Regions from separate parts of the Sporosarcina sp. P20a genome, predicted to be linked through region 1. Evidence: riboswitches for the same ligand, from Rfam matches in the RefSeq annotation. Region 1 holds a riboswitch; the other holds the start of a gene.
The links. A riboswitch is a leader RNA that binds a small molecule or an ion and turns the genes downstream of it on or off. The one in region 1 is predicted to bind FMN.
Positions count from the first base shown of each region.

Region 2: it holds a riboswitch for FMN, as region 1 does, so the genes downstream of both, CSV72_RS01020 (ECF transporter S component) here and ribD (bifunctional diaminohydroxyphosphoribosylaminopyrimidine deaminase/5-amino-6-(5-phosphoribosylamino)uracil reductase RibD) in region 1, are expected to answer to the same signal.

Region 1 covers NZ_PDYT01000005.1:64,742-80,886, forward strand. Annotated here, with positions in the region: gene ribE (riboflavin synthase) at 1-389, opposite strand, end outside; gene ribD (bifunctional diaminohydroxyphosphoribosylaminopyrimidine deaminase/5-amino-6-(5-phosphoribosylamino)uracil reductase RibD) at 393-1,481, opposite strand; FMN riboswitch at 1,626-1,775, opposite strand; gene menC (o-succinylbenzoate synthase) at 1,833-2,945, opposite strand; gene CSV72_RS07345 (GNAT family N-acetyltransferase) at 2,959-3,777, opposite strand; gene CSV72_RS07350 (M20 peptidase aminoacylase family protein) at 3,789-4,916, opposite strand; gene cyoE (heme o synthase) at 5,053-5,964, opposite strand; gene CSV72_RS07360 (ABC transporter substrate-binding protein) at 6,508-7,500, shown strand; gene CSV72_RS07365 (ABC transporter permease) at 7,654-8,472, shown strand; gene CSV72_RS07370 (quaternary amine ABC transporter ATP-binding protein) at 8,469-9,716, shown strand; gene cobT (nicotinate-nucleotide--dimethylbenzimidazole phosphoribosyltransferase) at 9,762-10,799, opposite strand; gene CSV72_RS07380 (ferritin) at 10,988-11,488, shown strand; gene CSV72_RS07385 (cysteine-rich CWC family protein) at 11,502-11,714, opposite strand; gene CSV72_RS16720 (hypothetical protein) at 11,727-11,876, opposite strand; gene CSV72_RS07390 (YcjF family protein) at 11,892-12,890, opposite strand; gene CSV72_RS07395 (DUF420 domain-containing protein) at 13,001-13,558, opposite strand; gene CSV72_RS07400 (LysR family transcriptional regulator) at 13,627-14,517, opposite strand; gene CSV72_RS07405 (DMT family transporter) at 14,651-15,622, shown strand; gene CSV72_RS07415 (hypothetical protein) at 15,949-16,145, shown strand, end outside.
Region 2 covers NZ_PDYT01000001.1:196,843-212,987, reverse strand. Annotated here, with positions in the region: gene prsW (glutamic-type intramembrane protease PrsW) at 1-643, opposite strand, end outside; gene CSV72_RS01050 (YpdA family putative bacillithiol disulfide reductase) at 724-1,686, opposite strand; gene CSV72_RS01045 (metallophosphoesterase) at 1,715-2,479, opposite strand; gene CSV72_RS01040 (hypothetical protein) at 2,589-2,894, opposite strand; gene CSV72_RS01035 (RecQ family ATP-dependent DNA helicase) at 3,043-4,482, opposite strand; gene CSV72_RS01030 (YpbB family protein) at 4,482-5,510, opposite strand; gene CSV72_RS01025 (ferredoxin) at 5,623-5,880, shown strand; gene CSV72_RS01020 (ECF transporter S component) at 6,528-7,109, opposite strand; FMN riboswitch at 7,296-7,430, opposite strand; gene CSV72_RS01015 (GerMN domain-containing protein) at 7,503-8,702, opposite strand; gene CSV72_RS01010 (RNA polymerase sigma factor SigX) at 8,707-9,231, opposite strand; gene CSV72_RS01005 (ATP-binding protein) at 9,280-11,082, opposite strand; gene CSV72_RS01000 (response regulator transcription factor) at 11,079-11,798, opposite strand; gene ccsB (c-type cytochrome biogenesis protein CcsB) at 11,903-13,087, opposite strand; gene resB (cytochrome c biogenesis protein ResB) at 13,078-14,736, opposite strand; gene resA (thiol-disulfide oxidoreductase ResA) at 14,752-15,288, opposite strand; gene CSV72_RS00980 (pseudouridine synthase) at 15,393-16,124, opposite strand.

The sequences.
Region 1 (16,145 bases):
GGATTATATCCTTGCGGCAAGGACAAGCGTATATATAACGCATTATCAACAGTTCGCTTGTCACGGATTGTAGCTATTCCATCTACATGTCCCGTGACAAAATGTCCACCCAATCTGCCATTTGCTGCGAGTGCTCGCTCTAGGTTCACAGGACTTCCCGTTGCTAATTGTCGTAAGGATGTAGAGGATACGGTTTCAGGCATAACGTCCGCCGCAAACCGATCTTTTGAAAAGCTCTTTACCGTTAAACAGACACCATTGACCGCGATGCTGTCTCCAACTCTCACATCTGTCAATACAAGAGATGCAGAGATCGTTAGAGTCATAGATTGAGCGCCAGGTTGTATTTGCTGAACTAAACCAATCTCTTCAATTATTCCTGTAAACACTGTTCAATCACTCTCTTTCAGTACAGCTGTGATTTTAATGTCCGGACCCATCATTTCCACACTTTCAAATGTTAATGGAAGAGCCTCACTCATCAATAGGGGGTCCAGTCCACTAATCGGTGTCAAAGATCCAATTCCACCAAGTAATTTGGGCGCTACATAGCAAATGACTTTCTGCACGGCTCGCGCTTTTACGAATGAAGCATTAATAGCCGCCCCACCTTCTACGAGCAACGTCATGACACTACGTCTTCCTAGCTCTAGTAGAATATCCTCTACAATTAGTTGAGGTTTCTGCATTCGGATAATCTGGACATGCGGTTTCTTGAGTAACTTTTCACGTGATAATTCCGCATATTTTCCGCAAAAAATCCACGTCGGTGCTTCTGCATTTTGAATGATCTGGCTAGATTCCGGCGTTCGTAAAGATGTATCTAAAATAACTCGAATAGGATGTTGTCCACCTAGGGGCAGTCTGGTGGTGAGAAGAGGATTATCATGAAGAAGCGTTTGCACACCTACTAAAATTGCATCTTGCGTATGGCGAAGCTGATGGACATCGAGTCGTGCTTGCTCACTCGTCACCCACTTACTATCTCCTTTTGAAGTCGCAATCTTACCGTCTATCGTCATAGCTGTTTTCATTGTCACATGAGGTGTTTTAGTTTTAATAAAATGAAAAAATGGTTCGTATAGTTTTTTAGCAAGTTCAACGGAAACCGATTCGGTTACTTCTACTCCTGCCTCACGAAGTTTTGCAATGCCCTTACCTGCTACAAGCGGATTCGGATCCGTTGTTGCGATGAAGACACGTTTGATACCCGCTTGAATAACGGCATCAGCACAAGGTGAAGTTTTACCAGTGTGTGAACAAGGTTCCAGCGTTACAAACAAATCAGCACCCGTTGCATTTGCTCCCGCCATATCAAGTGCGACTCGTTCTGCATGGCGCTCTCCCGCTTGTAAATGTGCACCCATTCCAATAATTCGGCCATCTTTTACGATGACTGCACCTACTGGAGGGTTAGGAGAGGTTTGACCTGCCACATTTTCTGCGAGTTGCAAAGCCATTTCCATATGATTCTGATTCATTGAGCAACACTCCACTTACGGTATTCCTCTAGTGACAATTCTACATACAAAAAGCCCCGCAAAAGACTATGCGGGGCTTGTAACCATGACTAAATAAACGTTATAAACAGTAATGAAAAATTCATTACATGTAGTATATACGCACTGTTCCTTCTCTCATCCAGACTTTAACTGTCGGCTTTGGAGTTTCACCAAATCCACCTTCTGCTTTATATAAAGCATCCGGGTCACGGACTAAGAGCCTGTAAGCTCATCACCGTCGGTAGGGAATTACGCCCTGCCCCGAAGGAAACATATTCGATTAATTAAGAGTCTAGCACATATGATGACTAAATAACAACAGCTGAATAATTATTCAGATAAAAATACCCATTTGTCGACTGTAAATTGTTCCACTGCTTCCATGTTAGGAATATACCCTATACCATCTTCGGTCGGAACTGTAATATAACCTTCAGTAGCCACTACTTCTGGTGTAATAATATCTTGTTCCCAATAACGTGAAGACCCTGCTGTATCGCCTGGCAACGTGAAATTAGGTAATGTCGTCAAGGCGATGTTTTGCGCTCGGCCAATACCCGATTCCAGCATGCCGCCACACCATACATCGATACCTTTTGTTGCACAATAATCATGGATTTTCTTCGCTTCTGATAAGCCACCCACTCTACCAATTTTCACATTAATAATTCTACAACTACCCAATTCGATAGCTTTACGTGTATCTTCCAACGAATGAATGCTTTCATCCAGACAAATCGGTGTCTTAATTTGTTTTTGCAGTGTTGCGTGATCGATAATATCATCGGAAGCGAGTGGTTGCTCAATCATCATCAAATTAAACTGGTCCAGTTCTTTCAACAACTCTACATCGTCTAGCGAATAAGCCGAGTTCGCATCCGCCATTAATGGTACATCAGGATAGGCTTGTCGAATGGCGCGAATCACTTCCACATCATACCCCGGTTTAATTTTCACTTTAATGCGCTTATATCCTTCTTCTATAAAGTCTGTAATATTGGCCAATAAATCTTCAACATTTTCTTCAATTCCAATGCTGATACCGACTTCAATACGTTGACGTTTCCCTCCGAGTGCTGCGGCGAGCGTCATATGTTGATGCTTCGCATATACATCCCATATCGCCCCTTCAATTGTTGCTTTAGCCATATTATTTTTGCGGATATGTCCAAATAAGCCACTTACTTCATCGGGATGTGTAATAGTTTTGCCAAGTACTGCTGGAATCAAGAAATCGCGCAGCATATGAATCGTCGTTTCTGTCGTCTCTTCACTATACCAAGGTGCCGTAAACGCGACAGACTCTCCCCATCCCTCATGACCATCCGCGTCTGCGACAGTCGCCAACAGAAAGTCTTTCTTCTGAATCGTTCCGAAACTTGTAGTAAACGGATGTTTCATCGTCATGTTCATTCTACGAAGTGTAACCGAATTAATTTTCATTGGATAAGCTCCTTTAATTTTGCAACGGAATAATGGATTTCTTGCAGAACCGATAGTATTGTACAGATTCTTCTGTTCTGCATACATCAATCAAAGCAAATCCTTCGCCACTCAGTTGCTGAAATATAGTTCTCGTCTTCATTCGCCATTCATAAGACAATGACGGATCTTCTTGCTTGATCAATTGAATATGTTTAGGAACTGGTACTTCTATCGCTTCCGCCTGTAACCATTCATTCGTTTCTGGCAATTGTATGACCGGGTGCGCCTCATCACTCAAGTGAATTGGAAAGGGACGACTATATTCAAGATTAGGTTGCCATTTCTCCAACACACGCGGACTATCAATCCACCAGGCAACTTGAAAACGATCAGTCGGCAAGCCTTTGTTTAACCCATCGTCCATTTTCCCATAGCAATCCACTATATAGTCATAACACACACCGTATAATTTTGAAGTATTCAAGTAGGCGTTGCGACTTTCAAGAGGATCAAATGTCCAGACGATTAACCGATAGCCCATTTCGCGCGCAAGACGTAGTTGCTCTTCTTTTAACAACTTGCCAATACCTCTCATCTGAAATTCTTCATCAACCGCAAGCATATGAGAGCACAAATATATTTGGCCATTCGAATAACCTGCAAAACTATAAGAATAGCCGATCATTCGCTCTTCTAGAAACGCCCCAACAATCAATCCACCATTTTTGACCGCTGTAATGGTCTGATGGACAGGGATTGGTTCCATTCCCCAAATTTGTTTCTCAAGCATTTGCATGGAATGAATATCTGCGATAGCCGTCACTTTTCTGACCTCTAAATCCTTCATCATACTGGCACCTTCTATTTTTTAGATTGGAATGTTAATTCGATGGCAGTAGTCAAAATTTCAACTCCCGTTGCCAGCGCGTCTTGATTAAATGTCATTTGCGGATGGTGAAGTCCTGGCGTTAAGCCACACCCCAAACCTAGCATTGTACTTTTGACAGTGGGGCGTTTTACAGAATAAAAGTGGAAATCTTCTCCTCCAGGTGTTACAACGGTACGTGTAGTCTTCTCTTCACCCACTACTTTAGCAATCGCCTGATACATTAGATCTTCTGCCTCAGAATTTACTTCCGCTGCGACCATTTCTGCCATTACTTCATAGTTGATTTCTACATCGTATTGATTTCTTATCGCTTGAATTACACGTTCTACCTTTTCGTATAATTCATCCATCACATCATTTTCCTGTGCGCGTAAATCCAAACTGAATTTTGCATTTCCCGGTATAATATTCGCAGATTCGCCTCCCGCTTGGAACATCGTCATCTTCGCTGTATGAGAAACCATTGGATTACAATGAACGGACTGTAAACCTCCCACTAACGAAGCTCCAACCTCAATGGCATTCTTTCCTTGATGCGGTCTTGCGCCATGTGCTTCCGTTCCTTTTATCGTTCCACTAATCATTTTAGCTGCACCGTGACGCAGTGAGGCAGCGGAGCAACCGTCAGCCATTTCATCTTCAGCCCGTAGATGAACGCCATATAAGTAATCGATATCATCGATCAGCCCTTGTTCAAGAACAGCTAGTGCGCCTTTCCCTTTCTCTTCTGCAGGTTGGAAGAATACTTTTAATGTTCCTTTTTGAGGTATTCCGCGTTCTTTAGCCATAAGCAACGCGCCAATTCCCATTGTCATATGTCCATCATGTCCGCATGAGTGATTCGCTCGATAGACACCGTCCACTTCTTGCCACAATGCATCTATATCTACTCGTAATCCGACTACCGGCTTACCTTCACCGATCGTCACAGATAAACCTGTTATTCCGTCGAATACATGTACATTAAATCCTTCACGCTCAAGATATTCCTTCAAATATGCCGTTGTTTTTGTTTCTTTCCAACTCACTTCCGGATGACTATGCAAATGCGCAAACACTTCATCCAATTTCGGCTTCAGTAACTGTACTTGCTCATTCATTAAAGCGCCTCCCAAAATCTACTATTCATTGTCATATATTGAATTATTTAATCCTGACTTTTCAAACTTCTCAATAATTCTAACATAAAAAAGACTTCTCTTTCACGTCGTGCGAAAGGAAGTCTTTTCGTATGGTTTAAAAAGTCCAAAGAATCATCATGCCAAATAATAACGTCATGTAATTGACTGAGTATAAGAACATGAAGTTAGCCCACTTATAATCATCTTTTGCATAAAACCCGTAGATACTAGCCGCAATATATCCAAGGTTCATCAATGTCGCGATGAAAATGAATGTAGTGCCGAACATTGTTAATAAAAATGGTAACGGCAATAAACATAGTACATACACGAGCATTTGGCGTTTAGTGAAATTAAAGCCATAAACGACAGGCAACATCGCTACATTAGCCGCACTATAATCTTTGTACTTCTTCATAGCGATCGCAAATGTATGAGGCATTTGCCAAATAAATAGTATAGCGACCAAAACAATCGGTACAACATGATCCGCCGGCATTATAGCTGCCCACCCAATGAGAGGGGTAACTGCACCTGACACACTGCCTATGACCGTATTTAAAGTATATTTGCGTTTAGACCACATGGTATAGGGTATTACATACGTAAACCATCCGATAAATGCATAAATCGCCGCTTCTAATGTAGTGAATAATAATAATAACATTCCAATTCCCGATAATATCAAACCAATATTTAATACGGTTTTTAAAGCAAAATTACCAGTCACAGTCGGACGGTTTTTTGTTCTTTCCATCACCGTATCAATATCAGAATCAAACCAGTTATTCATTACAAGCGCACCTGCAACAAGAAAGGCGCTACCTATCATGGTTAGCAGAAACACACCCCAGTTACCGGTGAGTGTCATACCTGAAAAATATAGTGCCAACCAAAACCCCGTAAAAACCGGAAATATATTCGCGATGAGTACAGGTCCTTTAACTAATGATTTAATATCCGAGAAGAAGGTAGACGCCGAGCGGCTTTGAGTCGTACTCGAAACAATATGGGCTTCTTTCGTCATATGGGTCCGTTCTCCTTTTACGTTACATTTAAATATTTTTTCCATTGATACATATAACTATATCATTTTCTTAAAAGCAAAATCAAAAAATCAGGACAATTCCTTATAAACTGTTACAAAGATTTGTCCGAAGTGCATAAATAAACATATTGTATGATAAATTTCCCTTTTTTATACACAGTCAGCATACTATAAATTATCATTTGTCTCCTTTATTCGACAAAGCCTGACCCTATACCCCTTATAGGCTAGCACCTCCGTTCACCCACCATGATCCATCGAACACTGTTTACTTTTTTCATTACAAAAAAACAGCTAAACATCTCTTTAAAAGCGCATGTAATCAATAGTTTTCTAAATAATTAAATTGATATTAATTTAATTATCCTGTAAACTCGTTTAATAGTACCACGAGAAAAATGATGGTTTTTCCTTGATCTCTTGAACTATCTGCACATTATATCTTATGTCTGATTTTAAGAGATCTGAGCAAAAAACAGCATTTCGTGATGAAAAAATATAAAAAAGAAAGGGTTTGATTTTTTGAGAAGGATTATGTTGTTTTTATCTGTCTTTACATTACTACTATTAACAGCGTGCGGTAATAGTGACAGCAAAGATTCAATTAGTACAATTAAACTGGCAGATGCAGGATGGGATAGTATTCGTATCCACAACGGCATTGCACAAATTATATTAGAAGAAGGCTATGGCTATGACACGGAGATAGTAAATGGTACTTCTTCTGCAACATTGCAAGCGTTGCAGCAAGGTGATCTACAAGTGTATACGGAAGTTTGGTCTGATAACTTGGGTGATGCGTATACAAACGCAATTGACAGCGGAGACATTGAATCCGTTTCGACAAACTTCGACGATAACTCACAAGGCCTGTATGTTCCTACATACGTTATTAAAGGCGATCCAGAGCGCAATATTGAAGCAGTAGCTCCAGATTTGAAAACTATTAAAGACTTAGAAAAGTATCCCGAACTATTCAGAGATCCTGAAAACAAGGATAAAGGACGGATCATCGGTGCACCATCTAGCTGGATAGTTAGTAAACACTTAGATGAAAAGTTAACTACTTATGGATTAAATGAAAAGTTTACGTATTTAGCTCCAGGTTCAGACTCATCTATCGTAGCGGACTTAGCTAGTGCATATAAAAAAGGTGAGCCTTGGGTTGGATATTACTGGTCCCCTACTTGGGTGACTGCAACATACGATTTAACTCTTCTTGAAGACGAGCCATTTGATCAAGAGGCTTGGGATAAAGACAAGTCTGGCACATTCCCTCCGAATGATGTTTTCGTCAGCGTTCACAAAGACTTGAAAACACAAGCTCCTGAAGTAGTAGAGTTCTTAAGCCATTACGAAACTAGCAGTGCATTAACAGAAGAAGCATTAGAGTATATGGGTGATAATGAAGCGAGTCCAGAAGATACTGCAAAATGGTTCATGAAAGAAAATGAAGAACTTTGGACTTCATGGGTGCCTGAAGATGTTGCTGAGAAAGTAAGAGCAGCACTGTAATACTTCATAGATTTACGGGGTGGACGCTTTCCGCTCCACCCTTTTTAATTTGCACTAATACTAAAAGTAGAGAAAGAGAGGGACAAGCTAGTACGTCCTAGCTTACTGCCTATGAATGAATTCCCTAACGTTAGAATACCTATAGGAGATTATGTGGAGAAGTTTATTGATTTTCTTGCAATGAACTTTGGTTGGTTATTTGATTTTATCTTCACTATTGCTTCCACTACTATCCGAACGATTGAAACCGCTTTACTCGCAACACCTTGGTGGGCCATTATGATTATTGTTTTCCTACTTGGTTGGTATTTAAACTCCATTTTAAATGGTATCATGTTTGCCGCCTTTATCTTTTTGATTGGTTCCTTTAATTTATGGGAAGATACGATGACAACAGTTGCTATTATCGTCATTTCTGTTGTTCTATCCCTAGCAATCGGTATTCCGGTCGGTATCTTGATGGCATTTAGCAAAACATTTTCTGTCATCATGCGTCCTCTATTGGATGCTATGCAGACGATGCCTACTTTTGTCTACTTGATACCTGTAATATTCTTCTTCCCTCTTGGGAACGTTCCCGCAATTATTGCGACCATCATTTACGCGTTACCACCAGTTATCCGTCTAACAGAACTCGGTATTCGAAACGTTGATTCTGAAGTGATTGAGTCAGCAGAATCATTCGGTTCTTCTCGAAACCAAATGTTGATGAAAGTACAATTACCACAGGCACTGCCTACTATGATGGCAGGAATTAACCAAACCACGATGATGGCTTTATCCATGGCCGTTGTTGGTTCTATGGTTGGTGCTCACGGTTTGGGTGAACGTGTACTATTCTCGATTAACCAAATTAATATTTCACTAGGATTCGAAGCGGGTATCAGTATCGTGTTCTTAGCGATTATTATTGACCGTTTAACAAATGGAGTGGCAAACCGCCTACAAAGTACAGGGAGGAGATCAGCATGACCGTAAAACTCAAAGTAGAAAATGTCACCAAGATCTTTGGTCCTCGCCCTAAGAAAATCATTCCAATGATTGAAAAAGGGGCTTCTAAGCGGGAAATCCTCGAAAAGACTGGACATACTGTAGGTGTCTATAACGCCAACATGGAAATCATGGAAGGTGAAACTTTCGTAATTATGGGCCTATCCGGAAGTGGTAAATCAACACTGATCCGTTGCTTCAACTTATTGAACAAGCCTACGTCAGGCGCAATCTATGTAGATGGTGAGAATATTGTCAAATACAATAAAGAACAATTGAAATTCTTCCGTCAGAAGAAAATCGCAATGGTCTTCCAACACTTTGGATTATTCAGCCATAGAACGGTTATAGAGAACATTGAATACGGTCTGGAAATCCGAGGTTTATCAAAAAGCGAACGCCGCGATATAGCACAAAAGCATATCGATACGGTTGGACTGAAAGGATATGAAAATCAGTATCCTGATGAATTATCAGGCGGTATGCGTCAACGTGTAGGTATTGCCCGTGCTTTGACGAATGATCCTGATATTCTTTTGATGGACGAACCATTCAGTGCGCTTGATCCGCTCATTCGCAGAGAGATGCAAATGGAACTTTTAGATATCCAGACACGCCTCCAAAAAACTATCATCTTCATCACGCATGATGTCAACGAAGCATTCCGTATCGGTGACCGCGTAGCGGTTATGAAAGATGGTCACGTAGAGCAAATCGGTACACCGGAAGAGTTGCTAGAAACACCCGCAAACGATTATATTATTGACTTTACTCGCGAAATTGACCGTTCGAAAGTGTTACAAGCAATGAATATCATGTCAAAACCATTAAGTGTCATGAACGGCAAAGATGGTTTGCATGTAGCGATTAAGAATATGGAAGAGCACGGCATTTCCAGTGTCTTCATTACAAATCGCGAACGACAGTTGCTTGGATTGGTAACAATTGACGGTGCGATCGAAGGTGTCAAAAACAAAAAAACATTAGAAGAAGTGATGACAACCGATGTATTGACCGCTACTCCGGAGGAATATGTTCAAGATATTATTCCACGTGTACTGGATTCTAAATATCCACTTGTCGTTATAGATGAAACGAACCGTATTGAAGGTATTATTTTACGGGTTCATGTACTTTCAAGCATTATTAGCAACTCCGCTGATGATGAAGAGGAAGACGAGGAAATACTGATTACACCCGTCGAAACAGTTAAAGTAACTGAATAACAAAAAGGGAAGAATGGGCATCGCTGCTCATTCTTCCCTTTTTTATTAATTCTTCCCCGAAACGCCAGCACTTTCAAAGGTCGCCATTTCATTGACCATCAAAACAGCCGATTGAATGATACTGAATGCAACTGCTGCCCCCGTACCTTCGCCTAGCCGCATGGACAAGGACAAAACAGGTTCTTTTCCTAAATATTGAAATGCCTTTTGATGTCCCGGTTCCATCGATTGATGACCAAGTAACATATATCCAGTTGCGCCTTGGCTTATAGTTTCCGCCACACAAGCTGCCGCAGTCGAGATAAAGCCGTCTAAAATGATAGGTACGCGCTCAGAAGCAGCCGCGAGCATTGCCCCTGCCATGGCAGCCAACTCTAGACCACCGACCTTACGTAGCACATCATAGCCGTCTGAAGGATTAGGTTGATGAAGAGCTAGTGCCTTCCGAACTACTTTAATTTTATGAAGATGTTGATCAGACGATATTCCTGTTCCGTAACCAACTAGTTCTGCCGGATCTAGTCCTGTTATAGCCGCCACTACAGCACTGCTTGTCGTTGTATTACCGATTCCAACTTCCCCTACTACTAGGCAATCCACACCTTTTTCAAATAGTGCAATCGCTTCTTCATAACCAATCTTCAGTGCTTTTTCCACTTCTTCCTGGGTCATCGCCTCGGTGCGTAGAAAGTTTTCAGATCCCTGTCGAATCTTCCGATCTTTCACCGGTTCTGAAAATGAGTCCCCTATTACACCCACGTCAACCAATGAAAATTCTGCTTGTTGCTGTCTGCTGAATACATTGATTGCTGCGCCACCTACTGCCATATTCTCTACCATTTGACGTGTAACAAGTTGCGGAAATGCGGAAATCCCTTCTTCTACAATTCCGTGATCTGCTGCGAATACTACTACACCTAATTGATTAATGCTAGGTATTTTTCGACCTTGTATCTCAGCTAATGTAATCACAATTTCTTCAAGTTTCCCTAAACTTCCAATAGGTTTCGTCAATGTATCTACATATGCCTTCGCTTCCACTCCAGCTGATGTGTCTAAAGCAGGGATCGTATACTGTTTCAAGTGATGACCTTCTTTCTTAAATATGTATAAGTATTCTTCTAGTTCTCTTTTAAGTATATCAGTAGACCATTATGTGTATCCAATTTAATATCTAGTATGCAAAGAATGTCGTTTAAAGGTATACTGAAGTTAGCGGATATGGCACACATTACGCTAGTTACATTACTATCAGAAAAGGGGCGATCCACATGATTAGTGAAAAATTAGCACAAGCGTTAAATGAACAAATGAACAATGAATTCGCCGCAGCACAAACCTACTTATCCATGGCATCTTACTGTGAATATCGCAATTACAGTGGATTTGCGCACTTCTTCCTACAACAAGTAGAAGAGGAGCGCCATCACGCAATGAAAATTTACACTTATTTGAATGATCGTGGGATCCGTGCGATTATTACAGAAACACCTGCGCCAGCTACTTCTTTTGATAACTTAGTACACACGTTTGAAGTGGCATTATTACAAGAAAAAGAAGTAACAAAATCATTTTATCAAATCATGGATATGGCATGGGAAGAAAAAGAGCACGCAACGATTTCTTTCTTGAACTGGTTCCTTGACGAGCAAGTAGAAGAGGAAGCGACATTCGATAGACATATCGAGTATTTAAAGCGTATCCGGGAAGATAAGAACGCACTGTTCATATACGAGAAAGAACTTTCTACACGTTCATTTGAAGCCGAATAAAAAAACAGGCAAGCTAGCGGTCCATAGACCTCTTGCTTGCCTGTTCGATTTCCGTGATATGGTTCAAACACGTTTCACATATACACTGTTTGTGCAGTTGTTCTTCTGGTATTTGTCGAAACACTTCTTCCGGAAAGAGCTTCTTAGTACACCAACAACGCTCATCACTCTCGATTGTAGTACCACACAAGTTATTCCCCCTGCAAATCGGACATTCTCTTTTCATCTTTTCCCCTTTCTACAACCGATGCTTGTCCAGCTCGGACGTATTTTTCTTCTCTAACTCCTCTACACGATCTTCTAATTCCTTATTTCGTTTCATACTTTCCATTGAATACAAACCCGCTAGTAAAGCGACCACAAATGTTGCGTAGTTAAACCACTCCATACATTCCGCCCCTTTTTACTTTTGTTTTTTCAAAAATATTTCATATACTTTTTTCAATGTGTCAGGTGTGAGTTCCATATTATTTTCATACATGTATTTCACTGCATAACCTAGCGCCACTGTCATAGATCCAGCCACACTTGCGGCAACGACCATTCCTGCCCCTGGAATTACTTTAACAATTTGACGGAAAGCTGTTTTCCCGACATTCCCCACGATCGTTGCAATAATAAGCTCCTTAGCATGGTCTTTCGTAATCGGTTTTCCATATAATGTAGACAACTTCAACATGAGGCCCACTTGCAATGTTGTCAACGGGATAAAGTCAGCACCTGGAATGGGAACTGCTCCGATTGCAGCGGCTGATGCACCAGCCGCGAGAATCCATCGTTTGGCAATGGACGACTTATCGGCCATATTTGCTGCGAGTAAAAGATCTTTATTGGCATCTTTTAATTGCTGAAGAATTTCTTTTTGCAGGAATTCCATTTGCTCCCCTGTCTTTGATGAAATAGGAATAACTGGATAGGCAAACCCAGTATGCTCCAAAACATAGTTCACTAAACTTGGAACATCATCAGCTGCATCTATTTTATTGAGTACGAGAATGATTTTCTTGTTAAGCGTGGCTATTTTATTCAATGATTTTAGTTCCGTATCTGACAATACCGTACCCGCAGCATTCAAGAAGAAAAGAATCAAATCTGCTTGATTATAAAATTTTAGCGTCTCATTTGAATGTTCTTGATAAATATCATCAAGGCCTGGTGTATCAACAAACAGTATATTATCTGTGTAATAAAATTTTTTAACTTCCTTCGTTTCCCCAGGTTGTGCTCCCACTTCCGCTACATCTTTTTGCATAAGACGATTCAGTGTAGATGACTTCCCTGCATTGACGTCACCGACCAATGCAATAAGAATTTCTTTTGTTAATTGCTCGTTAATTAGATCAGATTCTTGTTTAAACACTTCATCAAATGATTCATTTGACATGAAGTTCGGTATTTTCATTGTAGCACTTCCTTCTTTTAAATTTGATTATTCAGACTACCCTATTGTAAAAAAGAGCATCAGTCGTTCACTCTCTTTTGACTGATGCCCTACGCTATTTATCTGATTACTTAATAGTAAGGTGAAATCAAGATATACACAAGTACTCCGGTGAAACTAACATATAACCAAATAGGCATCGTCCAGCGTGCAATTTTGCGGTGACGCGGGATCTCCATATTCCATGCTCTTGCGACACTTGTTAATGCTAATGGAACGATTGCAGCAGCTAACACAATGTGTGAGAACAGGATGAAGTAATAGAATCCAGCTAAGAAACCACTACCGCCAAATGGTGTAGACTCCGATAAAAAGTGATATGCGACATACGTCACTAAAAATAAAGCGGTTGTGCTAAACGCTGCATAGATAAAGCGTTCATGCAGTTTGATATTCTTTTTCAAAATCGCCACTAATGCACAGACGAGAAATATGAAAGTGAAACTGTTAAATATGGCATTCAATAGAGGTAAGATTGTAATATCGAATGCTGTGAAATTCTCTACACCCGGCATGCCTGCCAAGATGCCAATTGCACCGATGAGAATGACCGAAATAATGATAATCGCCGGACGGTAATTCCGTTTTTTGAAATTTGCGGGCGGTGTTGTTTGATTCGTATAGTTCATCTAGTAGCACTCCTAATTCTATATTCATAACTACCTTATATCGTATCATACGTAACACGCTATGCAGGTCAAATTTGTGTCGATTTTTGAAATTGCTCATCTGCTTCTTCTCTGAATTCATCAATAATTTTTATAAACTTGGCAATAGTAGGTGTCAAATAGGAATCTGCACGTCGTACAAAAACCGTTTTAATTTGGCTGTATTTGGGCGGCAGATGATAGCAATAAACTAACCCCTGATCTAACAGGTGGGAAACTGTTGATCTTGGAACGAATGTCACACCTAATCCTGCTGCTACACTTCCAAGGATCGTCTCCAATGTTCCGAACTCCATCATTTTCGTTGGCTTAAATTGCTCATCTTCGAGCCATGACTCTAAGCGTGCCCGATAACCACAACCCTTTCTAAAACAAAGGATTGGCTCATCTTTAATATCGTCAATCGATTGGAAGGGTGTACTCGAAAGTAGCACGAGCTCTTCTTCGAGCACATCATGTACAGCCAGGTCAGGATGCATCGTACCTTCCGATATGAAAGCCCCGTCAAGTTGATGGTTAAGAACCTTAAACTGCAATCCTTCTGTTACACCTGTCAATAATGAAATATCGACTTGTTTATATTTCTTATTATATCTCGATAGAATAATGGGCAATTTGATTACAGTTTCTACAGAGCCTAGCTCGAGCTTTCCAGAAGGCTCTTTGTCATTCTGCACGACTTTTCTCATTTCATTAGTTAGCGATAAAATTTTCTCGCTATATATGAGAAGACGTTTCCCCTCTGGCGTCAAGATCATCCCTCGGTTATGTCTATTAAACAATGGCGTCTTTAGTTCAGCTTCGAGCTTCTGTATACGGGATGTGATATTTGATTGTACATAGCTTAATTCTTTCGCCGCCGCCGTGATCGTTCCCTTCTCTGCGACCATCTGGAATATCTCTAAGTCTTTGAATTCCATAGTTAGCCTCCTAGTAAAGTACTGTTATTTATATGATATCAATAAAATCGATAGTAGTCATCATTATTATTCGTTTTACGTGATGTCCAATATAGTGTTTACTAGAGATAGTACTTCAAGGAGGTTCAGTCTGTTGAAAAACAAAATTATCTGGGGAGCGTTTCTATGCTTTATAGCCAGTGTGTCATGGGGTGCAATGTTCCCAGTTGCCAATAGCGCGTTCAAAAATATCGACCCATTTTATTTCACATTAATTCGTTATGTTTCGGTAACACTACTACTTGTCGGCATACTATGGTTTAAAGAAGGAAAGGGAGCTTTTCGATTTGAAAAGAGAGGTTTATCTCTTTGGTTCTTCGGAACGATGGCATTCGTTGTCTATAACCTCTTTATTTTCTGGGGGCAAGATTTAATGGGACAACCTGGAACGATGGTCGCGTCTATTTCTGAGGCTATGATGCCGATGATTTCTATTGTTATTGTATGGATGATTAGTAGACACAAACCGCACGGCTTTACACTGACTTGTGTGTTTACTGCATTTGTCGGTGTAATGCTTGTGATCACAAAAGGTGACTTACGCACATTCTTCACAGCAACAGATGACATCGTCCCTTCATTACTGATCTTCATAGCGGTAATTGGCTGGGTCATTTATACAATGGGTGGAAATCGATTTAGTGAATGGTCCGCATTGCGTTATTCTACATTGAGCTGTTTACTCGGAACATTAACTGCATGTATAGTGGTATTCTTCGTGACGTTGACAGGTTATATTTCTGTTCCAACTGTGGAAACATTACAAGTGGTAACACCACACATGTTGTTTATGATTGTATTCCCAGGTATTATTGCGTTAGTAGGTTGGAATGTTGGCGTACGTATCTTGTCTCCATTAAATGGCCTGTTGTTTATTAATTTCGTGCCGGTGACCACACTGGTGATTTCATATACACAAGGATATCAGTTAACTATTTTTGATTATATTGGTACGGTATTTATCATCGCGGCACTATTAGGAAATAATATATTTCTTCGTATTCAGCAAAAACGCAAAGATGAAGCACGTCAATATAAAAAACATAGTATGCAGCCTAGTGTTTAATTCAACATTAGAAATCTACTATATTAGATGAACTTATAAAAACAAAGACACACTCCAAGAATTTGGAATGTGTCTTTGTTTATTTGATGTAAAACTTTAAACCCCATATTCGTTCCATCTAAAGGCACAATAATTTTCATAATAGTTCCCCTTGTGTTATTCATGAAATATTGGAACTTTTTATATTTATATCCTACTTTACTCATTCTATTTTTACAGTAGTATTTCCTCTTTAATATGACCGTTTAAGTTGAGTTAATTGATTTATCTAACATAAGCTTTTACACTGTCAACACATGAAATAAGATAAACGGGAGTGAATGTATATGAAAAAATGGTGGCTTTTACCTGCACTCGCTGTATTTTTGGTTGCGTGCAGTAACGATCAGGAAGCAAAACCTGTAGAAGATAAAGACATTTCAGTTGATGAGATAGAGCCTGAGGAAGAATCTGCAGAACTTGAAGGTACTAAACCTGCCGACACTAAAGCTCCTCCAGAAGAAGCACCTGTAGAAGATGTGCC
Region 2 (16,145 bases), on a different contig from region 1:
TTGCAAAAGTGTGCGCATACTTCACTCGTGTCAAGCCAAACCACCAAAGGAATAGCATAAAAGGGATCATTAAATATAACCAATAATCATAGGTAAATAAAATCGCATTGTAGAGGACATGGAGCAAGAATGGAGCCAAAAATGCAATAGTTATCCATTTTACTTTTTCTGATACAGCAGAAAACTTCGCTTTTCCAAAATAATACCCCATGACGACACCAAATAACGCGTGGCTTGAGACAGGGAGTAATGCACGAATAAAAGCTGTGTCTAAACCAAAGGATAATAAATATAAAATATTTTCCACTGTAGCAAATCCAAGCGAAACACTCGCCCCGTATAAAATCCCATCATAAGCATCTTCAAATTCAATTGTTTTATACACGAGAATAAAAATAATAATCCATTTAAAAAATTCTTCTAAACTGCTCGTAAATAATACATTACGGAAAAATTCATTGTTAAATACATGCTCTTCTTCAAATACATGCTGAATAAACAAAATAGGAAATGTCATGATTGCACCGTAAATGAATGCATGGAATAGCGTCTTGGATGGCTCTTTAGCAATTTGTTTACGTAAATACAAATAACTGAAAAGTGCCAGCGCCGGCGCTATTGCGACTGTCAGTAAAATAAACATAGGCGCCTCCTCATGTCGGTAGTATATCACATCATAAATGAAAAAAGCCGCTTGACCTGTAAGGCAAGCGACTGATCCATTCACTTATTTTGTGCAATACATTGCGCAATCATTCCACCATGGAACCGACCATTTTCGATGAAAATTTCATTGGCATTATTTCCAGCCGCAATGACACCCGCGATAAATAAATTATCCACGTTCGTTTCCATTGTATCTTCATTGAAAATAGGTCTTCCAGATTGTTCATCTACTTTAATACCTATTTTACGTAAAAATGCATGATCCGGATGATAACCGATCATCGCAAAGACATAGTCACTTTCGAGATCAAATATAGTTCCTTGCTGATTGACGGTGACAGTTTTTTCAGTGATTTTGGTAACGTCTGCATTGAAATACATATCGATTTGACCATTCCGCACTAAACTATCAAAGCCAGGCAAAATCCAAGGTTTGACACTATTTGAATACGTATCATTACGGTAAACGACCGTAACGTGCGCTCCAGCACGCTGTAATTCCAATGCCGCATCGACTGCAGAATTTTTGCCACCAATGACTGTTACTTTTTTATTGAAATACGGATGTGCTTCTTTAAAGTAATGGAAAACAGTTGGCAAATCTTCTCCTTCCACATGTAAACGATTTGGCTGATCATAATAACCTGTTGCTACTACAACATACTTCGCACTATAGACCGCTTGATCCGTTTTCACGGTGAATTGACCACCATTTTTAACTACATCTTCCACTCGCTCATGGCTATTAATTTGCAGTTCTTCAATTTGTGCAACGGTTCTATAATAGACCAATGCATCATTACGTTTCGGTTTATCCATCGCTGTAATAAATGGCGTCTTGCCAATTGATAACTTCAAGCTTGAACTAAAAAAGGTTTGGTGAGTCGGATAATTATAAATGGAATGCACGATATTTCCTTTTTCAATTACTACTACCGACAAACCGATATTTTGTAGTTCAATTGCCGCTGATAAGCCACATGGACCGCCACCGACAATTACTGCATCTACAGAATTCATGACATCTACTCTCCTGACTTCTAACTACCTAATAGTGAACTTCCACTACATGACATTCGGGTTTTGCACCGAGTCGTAACGGTAACTTGGTCGTTCCATAGCCGTTACTGATTAATTTCGCACCGTATTTCGTTATCTGGAAACAACCTAGATCCTGCAATCCCCATGGTCCAAATCTAATTTGTCCACCATGTGTATGCCCAGCAACCGACAATTTAGGTTGCAGTTGCTCCTCTACTTTTTTAAACAAAGAAGGATTGTGCACAGCCAGAATTAAATACTCATATCCACTTGCTGAGTCGATTGCTTTATTGATATCGACGGTACCATTATTCCGATCCTGCAGTCCACATAATCCGAAGCGTGGATGATTCGGTACGGTTGCTGTACTATCTACGAGTACCGTTGCGCCTACTTCATCCATCACTTGCAAAATGTTTTTTCTACCAACCTCTTTATCATTATTACCAAAAATATAAAATAGCGGTCCTACTGAAGACAGCAAACGCATGTTATGCAAAATCCGCTCCATAGGTACACCTTTTTCAGCTACATCTCCGCCTACTATGACTGCATCAATTGCACGCGTACGTAATTCATCGATTAATCGAGGCGAAATAGTACGTCTGTGTATATCCGAAATAAAAAATATATTCAACTGTTTAGTAGGAGTTGGATCAATCGACAAAGTATGCGTTAGCAAACGATTTCGATTGGCCAACGTATACATATACGTCAACGTAGTTATTGCTGATAAAAGAACTGATATTCCTGCTGTTTTTGCCTTTTTCATTAGTCAGCTCCCATAGAAAAAAGCAAAGTATCCACTTTGCTTTTGTAGTAATAAATTTCATTAGTAGTATAGCAAGATTCCGATAATACCCTCAACCATTTTACTTTCGTTATGAAACTGCACCCAAGTATTCTGTCATCGTTGGATGAAACCCAACCGATAACTCAACTTTTTCCACTGGCACTTGGTCGGGAACGTCAGGGGAATAGAGATCGGATAATACGTAGAGTAAAATAATGATAGGAATTAGCGTAAAGATTGCTAGAAAGATATTGATGATCTTCACACGACCGTATTTTTCCTCTTTCTTCTTTCCATGTACTTCTGCACGGGAAGGAAGTTTATCAGAAGGCACTTTATCTTTAATCTCTTTTCGCTGCCGTTCAAAATCCATCTTATATTGATCGTTTAACATGTCTAATTTCTCCTTCACACCGCATAATGTCTGTTGCTATTATATGATGCAATTCGTTTATTCATCCCTGAAAAGTACGTCCGCTCATAAACTCATCTGTTTCTATTATGCCGAATTTTGTCTTAAAAGTAAATACAGACAGTTAGGATCAACCTAATAATTGATGCAGTCGTTCACGCCACTGTAACGGCTTAGCGACCCTCTCAGGTAAAGATTCCGATTTCAATAGCCAGCTATCATCAAGATTCTGACAGTTTGAACAGCAATCCATTTCTGCTGGTGAAGTGTTTTCGTCAAAAAACTGTACTAATTTCCTACGTAAGCAGCTATCACATTTTATATAGCTTTCCATTTCCTCAATTTGTTTCTCTTTTACATGATAAATCTGCTGAATTTGTCGAACGACATTTTCCACATCAAATTGTTCCAAATAATAATCAAGTAGACGGGATGAGACTTCAGACAATCCTGCTTGTTCTGCAGCCAATCGCTCTCCAGTTCCTGCTTGCAATAAAGAAGAATAATAGAGAGTTTGCTGTTCATCGGGCAAATCTTCATAGACAATGAATTTCACTTTCTGAATATCTCGATCATTATACAAAAGAGTGGCGGCTGCTTTTCCTCCGTCACGCCCTGCACGCCCGACTTCTTGTATATACGCACTTGGAGTGGCAGGGATATGTTCATGAATAATTTGTCGAATATCATCTTTATGAATTCCCATACCGAATGCATTAGTCGCGCAGATCCACTCAAGTTCTCCTTGGACAAATTGTTCTTGAATGATTGACCGTTCGTCCTGTTCTTTGCCCCCATGATAACTAGCAGTCGCGATGCCTCTTTCTCTGATGATTGCAGAAAGTTTATCGGCACGCTTTCGTGAAGCTACATAAATTATTCCAGGACCGATTGTCGTAGAGAGCCTGTCGATAACCCATTCTGTCTTTGCTAATTCATTGTCCATCTTCAATATACGATACGAAATAGCCGTTCGATCCATCGGCTGACGTTCAATATACGGGTTATTCATTTGCAAATACGTAGTGATATCCCCCACTACTTTTTTATTCGCAGTAGCCGTTAATGCCAAAACCGGTGATCTTCTTGAAACTGCGAATAGTTCTTTTAACCGTAAATAATCTGGACGAAAGTCAAATCCCCACTCTGAAATACAATGCGCTTCATCTACTACGAAAAAAGCAATATGTAATTGGTTTACGAGTTGTTGAACAGTTTTTTGCATCATCATTTCAGGTGATAAAAAAATAAATTTATATTGAGATAAAGTAGACAGCGCTAATTCTTTCTCCTGACTGGATAAAAATGAATTAATGGCCACAACGCGTTTCTCTTTATGTTTACGTAAATTAGCAACTTGATCTTCCATCAACGCAACGAGCGGAGAGATAATGACCACTGCACCATTGAGCATATACGCGGGTAACTGATAGCAAAGGGATTTCCCCATGCCTGTAGGAAAAATTGCTACCGCATCTCTTCCTGCAAGAATTTCTGTAATGACTTCTCGTTGTCCTGGACGAAATGATTCATACCCGAATTTTTGATGCAAAACATCCTGTAGCTCCATTAGCTCTCCCTCCTTCCAATAATGATTATTAATCGTAGTTGAAAATACATCAATTCTGGACACTGTTCTTTTAATACACGTAATCGCTTTGTTTGCATCTGTTCTACATGACGCCAAACTTGATCAATTTGTTCGTTTGTCACAAACTCTTTATATGGAAAATTTTCTACATTCGCAGCCATTTCAATAAAATGATCTTCTATTGTACTTAATTTCAAATTCCGCAAAGTAGAAATTTGTTCAACGGTATAACCACGCTCGAATAGCTTCCTCGTTCTCTCAGCGGATTGTGTCAAATACGTGTCCACTCTACAACCTGCAGCTAATTCCTTCAGCAACGGAGTATTTCGTTGTTGGTGAATAAAATCGAGCAACATATGCAATGCTTCTAGATAATAAAGTTGGATCGAACGGGTCGGCATGTTGAGACTTTCCGCCATCTGCTCCCAAGTAAAGGCGGTAAGCCGGTTTCCTGATAATCGACCAATCACTATTGTACATTGTAGCTCCGGTACTTGAGCGTTTATTAGTGCGTGTTCCAATTCATTCTGCAACGATATAGATAGTGTATTCATCGGTTTTGATTGATTACGCAGAAATCCTTTTACAAATTTCTGAGTAGGCAATTCTTTCTGAATCGGCATGAACATAGTTTCACCACTTCGCAAATTAGACAAGGTTTGAACTGTCAATGCCAATCGCCTACCGAATTCTCTTTCACGTCCACGATAGTCCCAGCCATTAAATCGCCACATTTCACTACCTGTCGCCATTTGACCTTTTGCTGTGACATAAACAAGTTTATCTATATAGATTAAACCGTCCGCCACCATCCGCTCCAGCGCCTGCTGGAATTCGCTTAATGACAACTGTGGCAACAGTGCGTAGTATGATTTGACTTGATAATATTCGACGTCTTGCAATGTCTGTCCCGATCGTTTGCCACGAAGTATGTGGTAGACTCCTTGCGCTGAACGCTCACCATGGAGGCGTTGAAAGATCGTTAGTAAGATGGAATCAAAACTCATTTGCGCTCCCTCCTGAAGAAATAACGTTTTTTTGTTGAAAAGTGATGAAAACAGCTTTAGAATAGAGTAGATACAAAATAGGTTGAGTGAATGGAAGAAGGGAGAAAGACAAATGTCTAGCAAAAAATATACGATTGTCGATCAGGATACGTGTATAGCTTGCGGGGCCTGCGGGGCTGCTGCACCAGATATATATGATTATGACGATGAGGGGATTGCATTTGTTATTTTAGATGATAACACGGGAAACACTGAAGTTCCAGAAGAACTGATGGAGGATCTCGAGGATGCATATGATGGCTGCCCTACCGATTCAATTAAAATTGCGGATGAGGCCTTCGAAGGCGATCCATTAAAATATGAAGATTGATTCAATCCCAACAACACTTCCTACTATTGGATGTGTTGTTTTTTTATTTGATGAATCAATTGGAGAGATCATTAACTATACTTGAGATGATCAGGCTGGTATTTGGATAGGGGTGGGTATTTCCGTTCCGAGCGGACGCTTTCCTGCGGGCATGGCTTGAGCCTTCTCGGCGCTTCGCTTCTGCGGGGTCTCAAGGCTCATGCTTATCCCGCGGGAGTCGCCGCTGGGAACGAAAATCCCTGCAGAGTATGGGGTAGCCACTTATTGTTTCACTCTAAAGCTAGGATTGTAAATAATCTCTACCTGAAACGAGACATAATCTGCGCTTTTATTTGACATTGAACTTAAATAAATTCAATGACAACAATAATTCACAAACTATCGACAGTGTGTGATATACATATATCCACTTTATATGTAAGGATTGCAACGGAAGATGGGGGCGACTTCGGGAGGATCAGGCCGACAGGTGAGACAACTAAAGGAACGAAGTGACTAGTTGGCTCAACGCGGCCCCTCCAGAAAGCGTCCGCCAGCTGCAGTGGAAATCCCATGACGTTACAATTGCCACACTTCCCACTCTCCACTCTCCACTTACATAAAAAACCAGCCTTCCCTGTTTGCAGGAAGACTGGCGCTTTTATGATTTAGAACAATAATTTCTTTTGTTGCTGAAGAATCCACTTCTCCATGCTTCTATATAACATCAACGTGATGGCTAATAGCATTATACCCTTGACCAAGTTGAACGGTAAGATTCCTAATATGATCATCTGATACAGCGAGTCGCCTGTAACTGCTGGCATACCAAGGAAGTATGTGTACATCGGCAAGAACACTAAGTAATTCAACAAGCTCATACCTACTGCCATTGCTACCGTACCCGCGATCAAACCTGATGCAAGACCTTTAGCTGAACGATACTTCGTGAAAATCCAGTAGATTGGCATAATGAATAATACACCTGTCACAAAGTTTGCAACTTCTCCTACCGGTACTCCTGTCGGGCTTCCTGATAAGAACCAGTGCATGACGTTCTTCAATATCTCTACGCCTATACCTGCAACAGGTCCCATCGTCATGATCGCCATAACAGCAGGAATCTCACTGAAATCGATCTTTAAAAATCCAGGCATTGCCGGGATCGGAAAGTTGAACTGCATTAGCACAGTTGAAATACTTCCCAAAATCGCCACCAAAATCAGCTTACGTAACTTCTTGTTATTCACTTGTTCCTCTCTCCTTTTGCGATTCACTTCAAAAGAGGAAAGGCTGGCTCATCTGTTGTTCGCTAAAAATCCCTAAAGCATAAATGCTTTAGGGAGAGTTAAATGCACTGTTAAGAACAGATAATTTACAAACTTATCCGTCAGGAAACAAGCACCACTTTTGCGTACACAAAAAGATGGCTGCACCTTCACCTTCTCCCATCCAGACTATACTGTCGGCTCCGGAATCTCACCAGAATCAGCTGTTAAGCTCGCGGGCTAAAAGTAGTATTCTACTTCATTTCCGCCGGTCGGGAATTACACCCTGCCCCGAAGATGAATCAATATTTAATTATGAACCTATTATAGCGTAAAAAAACTGTTTTGTAAACTTTACGAGTTTACAAAACAGAATTATTCGTTAATTAGATACTTTGGATTTGAACCCATCGGTTTTTCCAATGGTTGAGTGAAGTCAAAATGATTCCATTGTTCCTGCGCGATTTGATCGAATTCTACCTGTTTATCGAAACTTGCCGCCGTCAGCAAGATTCCGTCTAGTAGTTGCATTGCTTCTTCTGATTGCATTTTATCTAAATCAAGCACATCAGTAAATTTTACGTTAACAATACCTTTAACTTCTTTGGCTGTGAAGTCTATTCCTTTAGGGACCACAGTCGAATAGATATCATTTGGTGACTTCTTCATATCACGCAAAGCTTGTTCTACCGTTTCAAAGGCCTTGCCGAAATTAGTGGAAAGTACCGCTTCTCCATCTGATTTTAAAAATCGATAGTAGGCTTGATGCGAAACCGCCCCTGACAAGGCAATCGGTTCATCCACTTGACCTACTTGTTCAAACGTTATTGAAGATGCATCTTCTTGTAAAAACTTTATTTCATCGTATCCTTGAAACGTATCTTGTACAGATAAATTCAACATCTCAAGTGTCGCACTCGACGTGTCATAGTTATGGTTTGCAGTAAACTTCATTTGAACTTGCTTACCGTTTGAGGAGATCATCGCTTTATACGGATGGTACTCTATAAATCCAAGTGCTTCTTCATCTATTGTATTCGCATACTCATTATACAGTGCAACTGCATCCGGCGATACCCCTAAGCCTTCAGGAAGACGTTCATTCGGTATTAGGAATGTTATAGGAACAATGGTTGCCTGATCGGTAGCCAGGCCAATATGAAACGCTGTGTGATCCAGGACGTCAGCAGGATAGACAGCGTACGAGAGCGGAGCTGAAACTTGCCTTGTAAACACGGATGCATCACTCGCGTCATTCGACTGCATTTCTTCATTATTCTCCATCTCGATAGTATCAGCTGTTTCCTCTGTCGTTACTTTATCCATCGATACTTCATTATTTTGCTGAATGAATGTCGGCACGATGATGGTGAGCAATACAATGGCAGCAACAGCTGCAATGATTGGTGGCCATTTTGACTTGGAAGGCTTTTTTATAGGCTCTTTCGATTCAGAAAGTCTCGAATCTTCTTTTAACCGTTGCAAAATTTCGTCTTTGGTACGCTGATCTTTAACGACCGGCATGTCACGTAAACGTTTTTCAATATCGTCTTCATTCCACTTGTCTTTGCTCACCTCATCACCCCTCCCTCACGGAACGTACTTCCAATTTCACCTGCAACGCTTTGATCGCACGATGTTGTGTCGTTTTCACTTTGCTTTCGGTCCAACCTAAGACCTCAGCCGTTTCTGCAACTGATAGATCCTGAAAGAACCGCATGAGGATGACCATTTTCTGATCACCCGTACATGTGTGCAACGCTTCAAGCACTTGCTTCTGTTCTTCATCCGCTTCAATTAAATGTTCAGGCAAGCGATCAGTTGAAGCTAATTGCTCTGTTTCCCAATCAAAATGAATATTTGCATGTTTCTTAATTGTGGATTGTTTTCGGAAATAATCAATGGAGACATTTTTCGCAATCGCAAACAGCCAAGTTTTCTCAGAGCTTTTCCCTTCAAAACGGCCATATGATTTGAGTACACGCACATATACCTCATGCATCAAATCTTCCGCTACTTCTCGATTGCGAGTCAAATAGGTGAGGAAGTTGAATACGTCACCGTTATAGTCTTCATATAATCGTTGAAAAACGGAATCATCCATTCAATCCCCTCGCTCTATAATAGTAGTCGGTTCAGTTTAGGAAAAGTTTCATTGGTCTATTGGTTCATAAGGAAGTGAACAGATAAAGATGGTTCCTTTTTCTTTACCACGCGTAGCTAAAATCGCCCCATTATGTGCTTCCATAATATTTTTGGCAATGGCTAAACCAAGTCCTGTACCGCCTTTTCCTCTTGTTCTTGCTTTATCCGCCTTATAGAAACGCTCAAAGACGAATGGCAAGTCTTTTTCAGGTATACCGACACCTGTATCGGCTACGGTAATATCAAGCATTCCAGTAGACCGGAAGACACCTAGTGTCACTGCTCCACCGTCTGGAGTATGTCGGATGGCGTTATCAATCAAATTAGTGAATACCTGCTCAAGCCGATCTTCATCAGCCGTTACCAGTAGCGTATTCAATTCTTCCGATTCCAAAGACAAGTCCACTTTTGCATCTTTCGCTACTTGCGAGAACTTTGTTACCATACGTTCCAAGAACTCTACTATTGATAAAGGATTTTTATTTAGTTGAATGTAGCCGGACTCCATTCTTGCCAAATTCAGCAAGTCTGTGACGAGGCGACTCATACGCTTAGATTCATCATGGATGATCTGAACCATTTCCAACCGTTCTTCCTCACTGCTCACAACATCGTCTATGATGGCCTCACTATATCCTTGCAACATCGAAATCGGCGTTCGCAATTCGTGTGATACGTTGGCAATGAAATCCGAACGTAATTTATCCAGTTTATGTTGTTCCGTCATATCACGGAATACAGCCACCGCTCCTCGAATACTATTTTCACTGTACAACGGGCTGATGGAAATTACATAAAACTGTCCACCCAATTCCAACTCATCCTCGACTTCTTCGGCGAATGAAATGGCATGCTCTAGCATATGAAAAACTTCTTTAGGCAACGGATGATGATTTTTCTGATTATATCCATACCATTTTTTCAACAATAACTCAGCTTGCGGATTTTTCAGAAGGATTGAATAATCTTGATTAAACGTCACGACTGCATCTGTCATAGATGTAAGAATGCTCGAGAGCTGTTCTTTCTCCTGCTTAATTACTTCAATATTATATTTCAACTGCCGTCCCATTTGATTGAACGCAGTTGCCAATTGACCAATTTCATCTTTTTGTGCAACTGGTAAATGGGTATCGAAATTTCCTTTTGACAACTCAAACGCCGCCTGTTTCATCTTACGTAACGGCAATGTGATACGTGTAGATAAGAAAAATGCAAAGAATGTAGTTAAAATAAATGCGATGAATGCAGATAGGAAGACAATATTCGTCGTGCTTTTCGTCGTACGGTGCACAGCATCAAGACTTTGGTACATAAGTACACTCGCTTGCTCACCGCTTACCCGTTCGAATGGATAGGATAAAATCAAAAATTGCTCCATGACGTCTTTCTCTGTCAATGAAGGCAATATCATTTCTTTCATTTTTTGCTTACCCAATTCTGGCGACTTGAATAAGCTGCCTTCGGATAGCAATTTATCTTCAATTTCATCTTTACTTGAAGACGTATGGAATGAATACAACACATCCCCCTGTTGATCAACGACAATGGCATTGGTCTCCACATCCAAGATATCATCGATAATCTGGTTCATAGACTGTTTCATGGAGGGATTCGTTTGCCCATTATAATCATTGACGATTTTGCTGATGGTAGTTGCTTCCCTCTGCAATGACTCTTCTGCTTGTTTCGTATGGAAGTTATCTAGAAACTCTAACAGGAACAGAGTGACAATAAACAGGACAAAGGAAACGAGAAGCAATATGGTGGCCCATAGCTTCCCGACAATTGAATTCCATATTCTAATCATTCGTTTGGAACCTCGAACTTATAACCGACACCCCAAACGGTGACAATCATTTTCGCTGCCCGTTCTGAAACACGGCTCAATTTTTCACGTAGCCGTTTGACGTGTGTATCCACTGTGCGCAAATCTCCAAAGAATTCGTAATGCCATACCTCTTTTAGCAATTGTTCACGATCGAATACTTTGTCTGGTGATTTCGCCAAGAAATATAATAACTCATATTCTTTCGGTGTTAAATTAACTTCCTTACCTTCAGCTGTTACGCGATGTGCATCATGATCAATCGTCAGCTGCGGGAAGACTACTAAGTCTTTCGATGTTGTGTTAGACGACACATTTGGGAATGCAACAGAACGTCTGAGCATAGCTTTTACGCGTAAGACTACTTCTCTTGGGCTGAATGGCTTGACGATGTAATCATCTGCACCACTTTCAAACCCACTTACACGGTCTGCTTCTTCACCTTTTGCTGTCAATAAAATAACAGGTGTCATAATTTTATTTTCACGCAGTTCAGCTAATACTTCCATGCCATCTTTTTCAGGCATCATCACGTCGAGCAATATACAGTCATATTGTCCAGCAAACACTTTCTCTAATGCATCTGCTCCATCGACTGCTTCTTCAATTTCATAACCTTCTCTAGATAAATACATATTCAACAGGCGACGAATGCGATCCTCGTCATCCACCACTAAGAGCTTCACAGTTTCTTCCACAGTTCATTACCCCTTTCGACAACCTTCTATCACCATTGTACAATTACTGACCTATAAAAAGAAATAAAAAGACTGCATGACAATTAATGTCATGCAGTCGAAGATTATGCGTATGAGTGTAAACCTGCAATAATTAAGTTTACGGCAATTAAGTTGAACATGATAATAACAAATCCGATGACAGCAAGCCATGCAGACTTCTTACCTTCCCAACCTCTTGATAGACGCAAGTGAAGGAATGCAGCGTAGAACAACCATGTAATGAGTGCCCACACTTCTTTCGGATCCCAACCCCAGAATCGTGACCAGGCTTCATGTGCCCAAATCATGGCGAAAATCAACGCACCGAGCGTGAAGACGGGGAAACCAATCAATACAGCACGATAGCCGATTTCATCCATCAGTTGAGAATTCGCCTTCTTCGCCAACGGTTGGAATACCGCGGCAAGAGGTTTGCGTGCGATTAAGCGTAATAATACGTAAAGCACTGAACCTACAGCTATAGACCAAACAAGAGAAGACATTTTTTGTGCATTGATAATCGGAGGTAATTCAACCCAAGGTGTCATTTTCTCCGGCGTCATCGCTTCATACTCATTCATTCCGAATAACGGAGGTACGTGATACGTAATTTCAGCTGGTGCTTGATCTCTATCTATATACGTGAATTCTGCTTCATAGTCCATGACTTTGAAAGTCGTAGAAGATATGACAAAACCAAGAACTAGAACTAGTGTATACATAACTGCTTCTATCCAAAAGCGTGATTTAGATTTTTTCGTCATATCGATATTCTTCACTAAGAATACAAGACCCGCTATTGCACTGATCGCCAGTATGGATTCACCAATAACCGTCGTGATTACGTGAATAAACAACCATTTACTTTGAAGTGCAGGAATTAGTGGAGTGACATCAGTTGGGAACATCGTTGCATATGAAATAATGATAATCGCAATGGGCAACGCGAATAATCCAAGTGATGGTGTTCGGTAAATAATATACAACAGGATAAATGCCCCTACGAGCATCATGCCGAACGCAGTTGTAAACTCGAACATATTACTAAGTGGTGCGTGACCTGATGCAGCCCATCTTGTAAAGAAATAGCCTAAGTGAGTTAGGAACCCAATGATTGTAATAACTAGACCAATCGTTCCCCATTTACTATTATGATATGCTTTTTCTGATTTCGACTTTTTTATAGCGCCTCCAAAAAAGAGTGTCGCTACTAAATAAGCAACAAATGAAACAAATAATAAGTTACTACTAATGGTTACTAAGTCCATATTTCCTCGTCCCCTTCCTGTTCTGGCTTGTCCAACTCAGGATCCTGACGATCTATATAAGCAGGCAAGTCTGCAGTTTCTCGTAATGTATCCAGCTCTTTTCGTAAAGAGAACCAGTTTTTATTCGTATGTGCAGCAATCAATAGATGACCTTCTGTATCTTCTTGGATCCATACTCTGCGATGTTGCCAGTACATACCTTGAATAACACCAATCATAAATACTAGGCCACCGAGTAAGAGAATATATAAAGTTTTATCTTTGCGGATGGTTAAACCTGAAATGTTTCGAGTCTCGGCAGCTGCGAACTTAATCGCATAGTCGTTCTCTTCTACTTCCAGCGTTTGACGAATTGCAACGAAACTCTTTTCACCTTCTGGCTTATCCGGTGTGTTCATTTGAAAAATGAACGCTGGATTATTCGGAACAGGTGATTTCGAATAGGGTTCCCCGTCTTTAATTCCATCATAATCTGGATAAAAACCGAGCATATTGACAGTAGAGCCATTTCCAAGATCATATTCCTTCTCTGGGTCACTTAAATTTACCGTAAATTCTCCAAGAGATTCTTCAGAAGATTTATTTACCAAATGGAATGTCATGTTTTTAAGCTCGTCCAGTTTATAATCCATCTGGAAAACATTATATCCATCAAACTTCAATGGCTTGTTGACATTGATGGAGTAATCCTCCACTTTTTTAAGACTTTCACTACCAGGTAGTGCTCCCTCTTCTTGTTTATACAATGTAACGTCTGTTGTATATGATTTGGCGATCGTGCCATTCTTATCCAACGCCTCACCGAATACTTCTTCTGCTTCTTCTTTTGTATAATTCTCTAAAGTGAACTTTTTATTTTCAAGTACATAACCTGGTGCTCCGACGATATTACGAGTTTCCCCTTCACGAAGCCACATCGCTTCGTCAACATAAAAACCAGGAATCCCTCTCAGCAGAATGCCCGAAATGAAAATAATTAATCCGACGTGGTTAATATATGGGCCCCAACGTGAAAATCGATGTTTTTCAGCTAAAATTGCGCCATTTTCCGTTTTCACATTGTAGCGCATTGCTTTTAGTTTCTCTTCTGCTTTTACAAGTGACTCTTCTGTATTTTGAACATCACCTTCTCCGAAAATCCGCTGACGCTTCATAAAGGATGGATGACGACGTGTACGTTGCTTTTTAAGTGATTTATAAAGCGGAACCACACGGTCAATACTTGCGATAATAATAGAAGTTGCAAGCATACCGACCAGTACTTTAAACCACCAGCTATTATACATATCATATAAGCCTAGCTCATAATAAAGTTTTCCTACCGTACCATACAAACGCTCATAGTATTCCAAATAGCCTTCCGGCGTAGTGGCAGGTACATAGAACTTCTGCGGAAAGATGGTTCCAATTGCTGACGCGATTAATACCGCCGCAATAATACTAACGCCAATCTTGACACTGGAGAAGAAGTTCCAAATTTTATCGACAATGGAACTCTTATAGGTTTGAGATCTTCTAGAAGATCCTTCGTAGCGCATATCTACAATATCACTTTTCTTTGCTTTTTCAGATAAGGGACGACCACACTTCTCACAAAGCTCTGTACCATAAGGATTTTCATGCCCGCATTGGCATTTGATTTTGCTCATTGAGTAACAATCTCCTTACTTTGGTTGAATGCTTTCTAAATACTCGTAAATTTGTTGCTCTGTCATTCCCTGTTTAATGACTTTCGTAATCTTTCCTTCTGGATTGATGAGGAAAGTTGTAGGTAATGGTTTGATATTATACAAATCCATAACGGTTTTGTTCTTATCCCATAACATCGGGAATGAAAGGTCCATGTCATCTCTAAAAAGTTCTATTTTCACTTTTGGTTCTCCTACGTTGACAGTAAGGATATGTACACCTTTCGCTTCAAAGTCTTTATAGAGATCCTCCATGTGAGGCATTTCCTTTTTACAAGGTGGACACCATGTACCCCAGAAATTCAGGAATACGCCTTGTCCTTTGTAATCCGATAACCGATGTTCATTTCCTTCTAAATCTACAAGCTCGAAATCAGGCGCTGTATCACCTTCCGCCAAGACTTTCACTTTATCTTTTGAAGTAATTGCGTAGATAAGAATTGCAGCTAAAATTAATAGAAGGGCTGCTCTGCTAATTAGCCTGATAGTCTTTTTACTTTTTTTTTTGGCCAATCATGTAACCTCCTGTCTAATTTATGTTCCAACTGCTATTATACCAAAACATAAAATCAGTTGGCTCGGCACTAGTGATAGGTTTGTGAACTTTTGACACTTTCTTAGCCGATCTTTCCTGTTTCTGCTAACACGCGTAGTTGTTTCAATTCATGTCTCGTTAGTTCACGCGCTTCTCCGGCATTCAATCCGCGTGTAGTCAAGTTAGCAAACTCTTCACGCTTCAATTTTTGAACCGGACAATTAATTGCATCAAACATTCTTCGTACTTGACGGTTACGTCCTTCATGAATGGTGATCTCGACAATTGCAGAATTCGTTTTTTTATCCGAGCTTGTCATTTTCACACGTGCTGGAGCAGTACTGCCGTCATCTAGTTCAATTCCTGTCTCCAATTTCTTGAGATCATCACGGGAAGGGATTCCTTTTACTTTTGCCACATATTTCTTTTTAATTTCGAATTTTGGATGAGTCATTAAATACGAGAAATCTCCATCGTTCGTCATTAGCAATACGCCTGATGTATCATAGTCCAGTCTACCAACCGGGAATATTCTCTGGCTGACTTCCGGTACTAAATCCATTACTGTTTTACGACCTTTTTCATCATCTACTGTTGAGATATAACCGCGTGGTTTATAAAGCAGATAATAGACAGGTGTTTCTTTTGTCAATTGAACACCTTCCACTTCAATTGTGTCCATTCTGCTAACTTTTGTGCCAAGTTCCGTTATGACTTTACCATTCACTTTAACTAAACCGTCCAATATTAGTTTTTCTGACTTTCTTCTTGATGCTACGCCGGCTTGTGCCAATACCTTTTGTAATCTTTCCATGGGTTCCTCCTTGATGTTACA